DNA from 3 places in the Streptomyces sp. NPDC088915 genome. Region 3 is predicted to be linked to each of the others. Evidence: riboswitches for the same ligand, from Rfam matches in the RefSeq annotation. Region 3 holds a riboswitch; each other region holds the start of a gene.
What was found. A riboswitch is a leader RNA that binds a small molecule or an ion and turns the genes downstream of it on or off. The one in region 3 is predicted to bind thiamine pyrophosphate.
Positions count from the first base shown of each region.

Region 1: another riboswitch for thiamine pyrophosphate. It lies ahead of ACIP5O_RS08205 (thiamine ABC transporter substrate binding subunit); the one in region 3 lies ahead of thiC (phosphomethylpyrimidine synthase ThiC).
Region 2: another riboswitch for thiamine pyrophosphate. It lies ahead of thiO (glycine oxidase ThiO); the one in region 3 lies ahead of thiC (phosphomethylpyrimidine synthase ThiC).

Region 1 is NZ_JBIVIR010000003.1:342,579-345,845, reverse strand. Features, by position in the region: gene ACIP5O_RS08210 (ABC transporter permease) at 1-477, opposite strand, end outside; gene ACIP5O_RS08205 (thiamine ABC transporter substrate binding subunit) at 609-1,700, opposite strand; TPP riboswitch at 1,781-1,891, opposite strand; gene rlmN (23S rRNA (adenine(2503)-C(2))-methyltransferase RlmN) at 1,925-3,031, opposite strand; gene ACIP5O_RS08195 (phosphatidate cytidylyltransferase) at 3,232-3,267, opposite strand, start outside.
Region 2 is NZ_JBIVIR010000014.1:282,977-286,243, forward strand. Features, by position in the region: gene ACIP5O_RS25425 (thiazole synthase) at 1-347, opposite strand, end outside; gene thiS (sulfur carrier protein ThiS) at 353-592, opposite strand; gene thiO (glycine oxidase ThiO) at 589-1,785, opposite strand; TPP riboswitch at 1,783-1,895, opposite strand; gene ACIP5O_RS25440 (NAD(P)/FAD-dependent oxidoreductase) at 2,040-3,203, shown strand.
Region 3 is NZ_JBIVIR010000001.1:218,721-221,987, reverse strand. Features, by position in the region: gene ACIP5O_RS01045 (YibE/F family protein) at 34-1,443, opposite strand; TPP riboswitch at 1,516-1,662, shown strand; gene thiC (phosphomethylpyrimidine synthase ThiC) at 1,656-3,267, shown strand, end outside.

The DNA of each region.
Region 1 (3,267 bases), on a different contig from region 3:
GGCGGCCTCCTCCTGGCGCGGGTCGAGCTGCGCCCAGAGGCCGCCGACGGTCCGGACGACGACCGCGTAGTTGAAGAAGACGTGGGCGAGCAGGATCGCCCACACGCTCGTGTCGAGCCGCAGCCCCCACAGCTCGTCGGTGAGCCCGTTCCGGCCGACGAGGGCCAGGAAGGCGGTGCCGACCAGAACGGTGGGCAGCACGAACGGCACCGTGACCACGGCCCGCAGGACGGTCTTGCCGGGGAAGTCGAAGCGGGCGAAGACGTACGCGCCGGGCAGCGCGACGAGCAGGGTGAGGCCGGTGGAGGCGAGGGCCTGCCAGGCGGTGAAGCCGAGCACGTCGAGAATGTCCGGCCGGCTCAGCGTCTCGCCGATCCGGCCGAACCGCCAGTCGCCACCGGGCCGCAGCCCCCGGTCCGCGATGGACACGACGGGCCACGCGAAGAACACCGCGAAGAACGCGACGGGCAGGGCCATGAGCCCGAGCCGCGCCGCGTTCCCGCGCACGCCCTTCGTGTGCCCCGAGCGCCTGCCCGCCGGGCCCCCGCCCACCGGGCGCTCACCTGCCGGACGCTCACCCACCGGGTCCTCGCCCACCGGGCGCTTGTCTACCGGGCGATCGAGGACCACTGCTGGATCCACGCGTCGCGCTTCTCGGCGATCTTCCCGGGCTCCATCGTCTCCGGCTTTTCGACGACCACGCCGTGCTTGGTGAACAGCTCGGGCAGGGCCGCGTCCTTCGCCACCGGGTTGACGAACATCTGGAGCGGCATGTCCTCCTGGAACTTCTTCGAGATCAGGAAGTCGATCAGCGCCTTGCCGCCCTCGGGGTTCTTCGCCCCGTTCAGCAGGCCCGCGAACTCGGTCTGCCGGAAGCAGGTGCCGGTGGAGACGCCGGTGGGCGCCACCTTCGGCTGCGGCTCGCCGTACAGCACCTCGACCGGCGGGCTGGAGGCGTATGACACGACCAGCGGCCGGTCGCCCTTGGCCTGCTTGCCGCCGGCCGAGCCGGAGAACTCCTGGTTGTAGGCGAGCTCCCAGCTGTCGACGGTCTTCACGCCGTTGGCCTTGAGCTTCTTCCAGTAGTCCTGCCAGCCGTCGTCGCCGTACTTCGCGGCCGTGCCGAGGAGGAAGCCGAGGCCCGGGGAGGAGCGCTCCGGGTTCTCGACGACGAGCAGGTCCCTGTACGCCGGCTTCGCCAGGTCGTCGAAGGTCACCGGCGGCGCCAGCTTCTTGTCGGCGAAGTACTTCTTGTCGTAGTTGACGCAGATGTCGCCGGAGTCGATCGGGGTGACCCGGTTCTCCTTGTCGAGGCGGTACTCCGCCGGGACCCGGTCCAGGCCCTTCGCCTCGTACGGCACGAAGATCCCGTTGTCGAGGGCGCGGGAGAGCAGGGTGTTGTCGACGCCGAAGAAGACGTCGCCCTGCGGGGAGCCCTTGGTCAGGATCTCCTTGTTGACGGCCTCGCCGGCGTCCCCGGCCTTGAGGACCTTGACGGTGAACCCGGTCTGCTTCGTGAACTCGGCCAGGACCTCCTTGGAGGCGTTGAACGAGTCGTGGCTGACCAGGGTCACGGTCTTCGGCGCGGGCGCGCCGGTCTTGCCGGCGGCCTTGCCGGCGTCGTCGGTGCCGCAGGCGGCGAGGGCGGTGACGCCGAGCGCCGCGAGGACCGCGACGGCGGCCTGCTTCTTGATGCTCACTGAATTTCCTCCTGGGTGGGACCAGGAAGAGACGCGGCCCCGCCCCGTCCGGCGGACCGGACGCGGGCAGGGCGCAACAGCTCGAGTTACGACCGAACTCCCTACCCAGAATGACCTGGGCGAGGTTCAGAGGGTCTGCGGTCTGAAGGTCACCGCACTCTCAGCGCTGTGGCGCTCCCCTGTCGGAATGGCTATGAAGATGTGTTCGAGCTCAGAGTACAAGGTCAGCGTTCGGCGGCCGCGAGCTGTCCACAGGCGCCGTCGATCTCCTGGCCCCGGGTGTCGCGCACGGTCACCGGCACGCCGTGGCGGGCGATGGCCTCGACGAACGCCTTCTCGTCCTCCGGGCGGGAGGCGGTCCACTTCGACCCGGGCGTCGGGTTCAGCGGGATCAGGTTGACGTGCACCCGCTTGCCCTTGAGCAGCCTGCCGAGCAGGTCGCCGCGCCAGGCCTGGTCGTTGATGTCCCGGATGAGGGCGTACTCGATGGAGATCCGGCGCCCGGACTTCTCCGCGTACTCCCAGGCCGCGTCGAGGACCTCCCGGACCTTCCAGCGCGTGTTGACGGGCACGAGGGTGTCGCGCAGCTCGTCGTCCGGGGCGTGCAGGGAGACCGCGAGCCGGCACTTGAAGCCCTCGTCGGCGAAGCGCAGCATCGCGGGCACGAGTCCGACGGTGGAGACGGTGATCCCGCGCTGGGACAGGCCCAGGCCGTCCGGCTCGGGGTCGGTGAGGCGGCGGATGGCGCCGACGACCCGCTTGTAGTTGGCGAGCGGCTCGCCCATGCCCATGAACACGATGTTCGACAGGCGCGCCGGGCCGCCGGGGACCTCGCCGTCGCGCAGGGCCCGCATGCCGTCCACGATCTGGTGCACGATCTCGGCGGTCGACAGGTTCCGGTCGAGGCCGGCCTGTCCGGTCGCGCAGAACGGGCAGTTCATCCCGCAGCCGGCCTGCGAGGAGATGCACATGGTCACCCGGTCCGGGTAGCGCATGAGCACCGACTCCACGAGCGTGCCGTCGTGCAGCCGCCACAGGGTCTTGCGGGTGGTGTCGTCGTCGCACGAGATGTGCCGCACCACGGACATCAGGTCGGGCAGCAGCTCCCCGGCCAGCTTCTCCCGCGAGGCGGCCGGGATGTCGGTCCACTCGGCGGGGTCGTGCGCGTACCGCGCGAAGTAGTGCGTGGACAGCTGCTTGGCGCGGAAGGGCTTCTCGCCGATCGCGGCGACGGCCTCCTTCCGCTCGGCGGGCGTGAGGTCGGCGAGGTGCCGCGGCGGCTTCTTGGCTCCGCGGGGGGCGACGAAAGTGAGTTCTCCGGGCTTGGGCATGGTGCTACCAGTGTCGCAGAGATACGAAGAGGGACCCGCCGTCCTGTGGACAACGGGCCCCTCGTCCGAAGAACCGCAGGTCAGCCGGTACCGACGAACAACGCGAGCAGCAACCACACCACCGGCGCCGTCGGCAGCAGGGAGTCCAGCCGGTCCATGCTGTGTCGACGTGCGGCTCCGCCGCCTGGCGCCATGGCCGGTCAGCCGGTACCGACGAACAACGCCAGAAGCAGCCA
Region 2 (3,267 bases), on a different contig from region 3:
AGGAGCTCCTCGCCGTCCGGCAGCAGGGTCCGCTCGTCGGCGACGACCTCCAGCTTGATCCAGTCGGTGCCGAGCGCCTCCCGGGCGAGCCGGGCGGTCAGGACCGCCTCGCCGGCCGTGAAGCAGCCCGCCGTGTTGGGCAGGACCCGGATGCCGAGCCGGTCCAGGACGGAGAGGACCGAGCCCCGCACGGTCGGGTCCAGGCGCCGCATGGCGACCGTGGTCAGCTCCGTGCCGCTGGCGACCAGGGAGCGCTCCAGGACGTCGAGGCTGGGCGCCCCGCCCGTGCCCATGATCAGGCGGGAGGAGAACTCCGTGCCGCCGAGGACGAACACGTCGTCGGACATCGCGCTCAGCCCCCCTGCACCGCGGTGAGGACCTCCACCCGGTCCCCGTCGCCGAGGAGCGTCGACGCCCACTCGCCGCGCGGGACCACCGTCTCGTTGACGGCGGCGGCCACCCCGGAGGGGGCCGCGGTCAGGGTCGCGACGAGGGCGTCGAGGGAGACGGGGCCGGAGAGCGCGCGCGCCTCCCCGTTCACGGTCACGGTCACGGTCGCGGTCACGTCGTTGGCGGGCGGGTTCGCGCTCATGCGGGCTGCTCCTGACGTACGGGAGGGGCGGGGGAGAAACGGCGGGGGGTGAAGGGGCGCGCCTCGTCGGGCAGGGCGCCCGTGGTGAGCACCTCCGCCATGACGTCGCCGGTGACGGGGGTGAGGAGCACCCCGTTGCGGTGGTGGCCGGTGGCCAGCAGCAGACCGGGCAGCGCGGTGGGGCCGAGCAGCGGGGCGTTGTCCGGCGAGCCGGGGCGCAGCCCGGCCAGGGTCTCGGTGAGCGGCAGCTCGGTGATCCCGGGCACCAGCTCGTGGGCGTCGCGCAGCAGCTCGTACACCCCGCCCGCCGTCACCGTGGTGTCCCAGCCGAGCTCCTCGCTGGTGGCGCCGACGACCAGCTCGCCGTTCTCGCGCGGCACCAGGTAGACGTGGCTGCCGCGCACGACGGCCCGGACGGTCCGGGAGAGGAAGGGGGCGTACGCGGGCGGCACCCGCAGGCGCAGGACCTGGCCCTTCACCGGGCGCACCGGCGGGAGCACCTCGTCCGGCACCCCCGCGAGCCGCCCGCTCAGGCTGCCCGCCGCGAGCACGGTCTGCCCCGCCGCCAGCTCCCCGCCCCCGGCGAGGACCGCGCCGCGCGCCCGGTCGCCCCGCACCGCGAGCCGCTCCGCGAGCGTCCGGTGGAAGACCACCCCGGCCCGCTCGCAGGCGACGACGAGCGCGGCGGCGAGCCGGCGCGGGTCCACCTGGTGGTCGCCGTCGACCCGGAGGCCGCCGCGCACCCCCGGCGCCAGCATCGGTTCGAGGCGGCGGCACTCGCGGCCGCTCAGCCACTCCGAGGCGAGCCCGCAGCGCACCTGCAGGGCGTGCAGCTCGCGCAGGTGCGCCCGGTCGTCGGCGTCGAGGGCGACGGCGAGGGTGCCGCAGGCGCGGTGGCCGACGTCGAGCCCGGTCGCCTCCTCCAGCTCGGCGACGAAGGCCGGATAGCGGGCGGCGGAGGCGAGGTTGAGCCCGAGCAGGGTCTCCTCGCCGTAGTGCAGCTCGGTGACGGCGGCGAGCATCCCGGCCGCGACCCGCGCGGCCCCGCCGCCCGGCTCGGGGTCGACGACGGCGGTGCGCAGCCCGCGCAGCGCGGCCCGCCAGGCCGTGACCAGGCCGATGATGCCGCCCCCGACCACGAGGACGTCGACCCCCCGCACGTCGGAGGCCTCTCGGACATCGGAAGAACGCATGGGCGTCCAGCCCCTCCCTTCGCCGGCATGACCCGGATCAGGTTCGTACGGTCGGAGGCCGGCCAGCCCCCCTCTCAGCCCGGTGCGTCCGGGCTCCCGCGAGTGCTTTACGCCCGCCAGACTAGCTTCCGCCGCGCGCCCGCCACGAGGGGGCCGTGGACCCCACCCTCCCTGACGGGCCGTCAGGTACGTAAGGTGGCCGTGTGAGCGAGCAGAAGCAGACCCAGCGGCGCGTCGTGGTCGTCGGCGCCGGAATGGCGGGCGTCCAGACCGCCGTCGCCCTGCGCGAGCAGGGCTTCACCGGCCCCGTGACCCTCGTCGGGGCCGAGCCCCACCAGCCCTACGACCGGCCCCCGCTCTCCAAGGCGGTCCTCCTCGGGAAGGCCGAGGACTCCGCCTTCGAGGTCGACTTCGAGGACCTCGGCGTCGAACTCCGGCTCGGCGTGGACGTCACCGGGCTGCGCGCCGCCGACCACGAGGTCGACACCGAGGCCGGACCCGTCGCGTACGACACCCTGGTGATCGCCACCGGCGCCCACCCGGTCACCCTGCCCGGCTCCGAGGGCGTCCCCGGCGTCCACCTGCTGCGCACCCTCGACGACGCCGTGCGCCTCGGGCCCGTCCTGGAGCGCCGCCACACCGTCGTGGTCGTCGGCGCCGGCTGGATCGGCGCCGAGTTCACCACCGCCGCGCTCGCGGCCGGCTGCGCCGTCACCGTCGTCGAGGCCGCGGACCTCCCGCTCGCCGGCACCCTGCCCGCCGAGGTCGCCGCCCCCATGGCCGACTGGTACGGGGCGAACGGCGCCGAACTCCTCACCCACGCGCGCGTGGACACCGTCGAACCCGGCCGGGTCCGCCTCGCCGACGGCCGCGAACTGCCCGCCGAGGCCGTCGTCGTCGGCATCGGCGCCCGCCCCGCCACCGGCTGGCTCGCCGGCTCCGGCATCGCCCTCGACCCGAGCGGCGCCGTCACCGCCGACGACCGGCTGCGCACCTCCCTGCCCGACGTGTACGCGGTCGGGGACTGCGCCTCCTTCCCCTCCGCCCGCTACGGCGAGCGCCTCCTCGTCCACCACTGGGACAACGCCCTCCAGGGCCCGCGCGCGGTCGCCGCCGCGATCACGGGCGCCGACACCGGCCCGTACGACCCCGTGCCGTACTTCTGGTCCGAGCAGTTCGGGCGTTTCGTCCAGTACGCGGGGCACCACGCGGGCGCGGACCGGTTGCTGTGGCGCGGCGACCCGGCGGACGAGGCCTGGTCGGTGCTCTGGCTGCGCGCCGGCGCGCCGGTGGCCCTCCTCGCCGTCGGCCGCCCCCGCGACCTGGCCCAGGGCCGGAAGCTGATCGAGGCCGCGACCCCGGTCGACCCGGCCCGCGCGGCGGACCCGTCCGTACCCCTGAAGGCGGCGGTCCGGTAGGGGCGTTTCGTCCGATCGGCGTGATACCTCCCGGGCCCGACTACCGACTGTCGGTCCGGGATGG
Region 3 (3,267 bases):
GACGGACCGGACGTACCACTCCTCGTCCTTGCGTCACTTGGCGCGGCGGCGCCGTCCGCCCCGCCCCGACGAGGTCTTCCGGCCGCCGGTTCCCGGGCGGCCGGTGGCCCCGGCGCGGTCGGCCGAGACCACGAGCGCCGCGAGCGCCGTGGTCACCGGGACGGACGCCACCAGACCGATCGACCCGACCAGCGTCCGGACGATCTCCTCGGCCACCAGCTCGCTGTTGGCCACCGTCCCCATGCTGCTCTGCGCGATGGAGAAGAGCAGCAGCAGCGGCAGGGCGGCGCCCGCGTAGGCGAGCACCAGCGTGTTCACGACCGAGGCGATGTGGTCGCGGCCGATCCGGATCCCCGCCCGGTACAGGCCGCGCGGCCCCATGCCCGGATCGGCCTGGTGCAGCTCCCAGACGGCCGAGGTCTGGGTGACCGTCACGTCGTCGAGCACACCGAGCGAGCCGATGATCACACCGGCCAGGAGCAGACCGGACATGTCGATGTCCGGATAGAGCCCGTGGATCAGACCGGTGTTGTCGTCCGTGTTGCCGCTGAGCGAGGCCCAGCCGATGAACAGCGAGCCGAGCAGCCCGATGAGCAGCAGTGAGATCAGCGTGCCGAGCACCGCGACCGAGGTGCGGGCCGAGAGGCCGTGGCACATGTAGAGCGCGATCAGCATGATCGCGCTCGACCCGACCACCGCCACGACCAGCGGGTTCGACCCCTGCAGGATCGCGGGCAGGATGAAGAAGGTCAGCACCAGGAAGCTCACGGCGAGCGCGATCAGGGCCATGAGCCCCCGCATCCGCCCGACCACCACGACCGCGAGGGCGAAGATGCCGGCGAGCACCGCCATCGGCACCTTGCGGTTCACGTCCGTCACCGAGTACTGGAGGTCGTACGGGGCGTCGGGGGCGTACGCCACCACCACGCCCTGCCCCTCCTCCAGTTGGCGCGGCGCCCCCGGCTGCACGATCTCGGTGAACTCGCGCCCCTTGTTCGGACCGGTGGTGACCTGGACCTTCGCCTTCTTGCACTCCCCCTGCTGGGCCTCGACCGCCTCGCGCCCCTCCGGGGTGGAGGTGTCCCCGGTCGGCGGGACCTGACCGGCGTTCACGACCTTGCAGTCGACGTACTCGACGGAGACGACCTTGCCCTGCTCGGTCTGCCGGTCGAAACCGACGCCGGTGCGCTCGTGCGGCGGGGCGCCGCCGGGCCACAGGGCCACGAGCCCGACCAGGACGGCGGCGGCGAAGGGGACCAGGACGGCGGCGATGACCTTGCGCAGATGCCGGGACACGGGCGCGGCGGGCCCGTGACTGTGGCTGTGCCCGTGGCCGTGCCCTGATCCATGACCGTGCCCGGAATCGGGTCCGCGGCCGTGGGACGACGGGCCCGTGCCGTGGGAGTGGTCGTGCGGCTCGGGGGTCTGCTGGGGGGAAGTCACCGACCGATCATCGCAAGAACGGCGGGGGGCCCACTGTTCAGCACGCCCGGGATGACGCTAGCGTGGTGACACCTTTGCACACGCGGGAGCTCGGAGCACCGGGCTGAGAGGGCGCTGATCACCGTACGCGCGTACCGATGTACGTACGGGAGGAGGCTGCGCCGACCGCCGAACCTGTTACCGGGTAATGCCGGCGTAGGGAGATCGGTCTCATGACCATTCAGGACGCACGCACGCCTGCCTCCGACCAGAACGACCAGTCCGACGGGCGCACGCCGGGCTGGCACAAGGGATACGTCCAGGGCTCGCGCCCCGACCTGCGGGTGCCGGTCCGTCAGGTGCACCTCACCAACGGCAGGGACGTCACGCTGTACGACACGTCCGGTCCGTACACCGACCCCACCGTCGACACCGACGTGCGGCGGGGCCTGCCGCCGCTGCGCGAGAACTGGATCATCGCGCGCGGTGACACCGAGGAGTACGCGGGCCGCCCGGTCCGCCCCGAGGACGACGGCATCAAGCACACCTCGCCGCGCGGCGGCGGGCTCAAGAACCTCGACGCGGTCTTCCCCGGCCGCCCCCGCCTGCCGCGCCGGGGCCGCTCCGGCCAGGCGGTGACGCAGCTCGCGTACGCCCGCCGTGGCGAGATCACGCCGGAGATGGAGTACGTCGCGATCCGCGAGAACGTCTCCCCCGAGGTCGTGCGGGAGGAGATCGCGGCGGGCCGGGCCGTGCTCCCGGCGAACGTCAACCACCCGGAGATCGAGCCGATGATCATCGGCAAGCGGTTCCTGGTGAAGGTCAACGCCAACATCGGCAACTCCGCCGTCACCTCCTCCATCGAGGAGGAGGTGGAGAAGATGACCTGGGCGACCAAGTGGGGCGCCGACACGGTCATGGACCTGTCCACCGGCCGCAACATCCACACCACCCGCGAGTGGGTGCTGCGCAACTCCCCCGTGCCGATCGGCACCGTGCCGCTCTACCAGGCCCTGGAGAAGGTCGACGGCAGGGCCGAGGAGCTGAGCTGGGAGATCTACAAGGACACGGTGATCGAGCAGGCCGAGCAGGGCGTCGACTACATGACCGTGCACGCCGGCGTCCTCCTGCCGTACGTGCCGCTCACCGCGCGCCGCAAGACCGGCATCGTCTCGCGCGGCGGCTCGATCATGGCCGCCTGGTGCCTCGCGCACCACAAGGAGAACTTCCTCTACACGCACTTCGAGGAGCTCTGCGAGATCCTGGCGGCGTACGACGTCACGTACTCGCTCGGCGACGGCCTGCGTCCCGGCTCGATCGCCGACGCCAACGACGCCGCCCAGTTCGCGGAGTTGAAGACGCTCGGCGAGCTGAACACGATCGCCAAGCGCCACCACGTCCAGACGATGATCGAGGGTCCCGGGCACGTCCCGATGCACAAGATCAAGGAGAACATCGACCTCCAGCAGGAGATCTGCGAGGAGGCGCCGTTCTACACGCTCGGCCCGCTGACCACGGACGTGGCGCCCGCCTACGACCACATCACCTCCGGCATCGGCGCGGCGATGATCGCCTGGTGGGGCACGGCGATGCTCTGCTACGTGACGCCCAAGGAGCACTTGGGCCTGCCCAACCGCGACGACGTGAAGACCGGCGTCATCACGTACAAGATCGCGGCCCACGCGGCGGACCTCGCCAAGGGGCACCCGGGCGCGCAGGAGTGGGACGACGCGCTCTCGGACGCGCGCTTCGAGTTCCGCTGGGAGGACCAGTTCAACCTGGCGCTCGACCCGGACACCGCCCGCGAGTTCCACGACGAGACGCTGCCGGCGGAGCCCGCGAAGA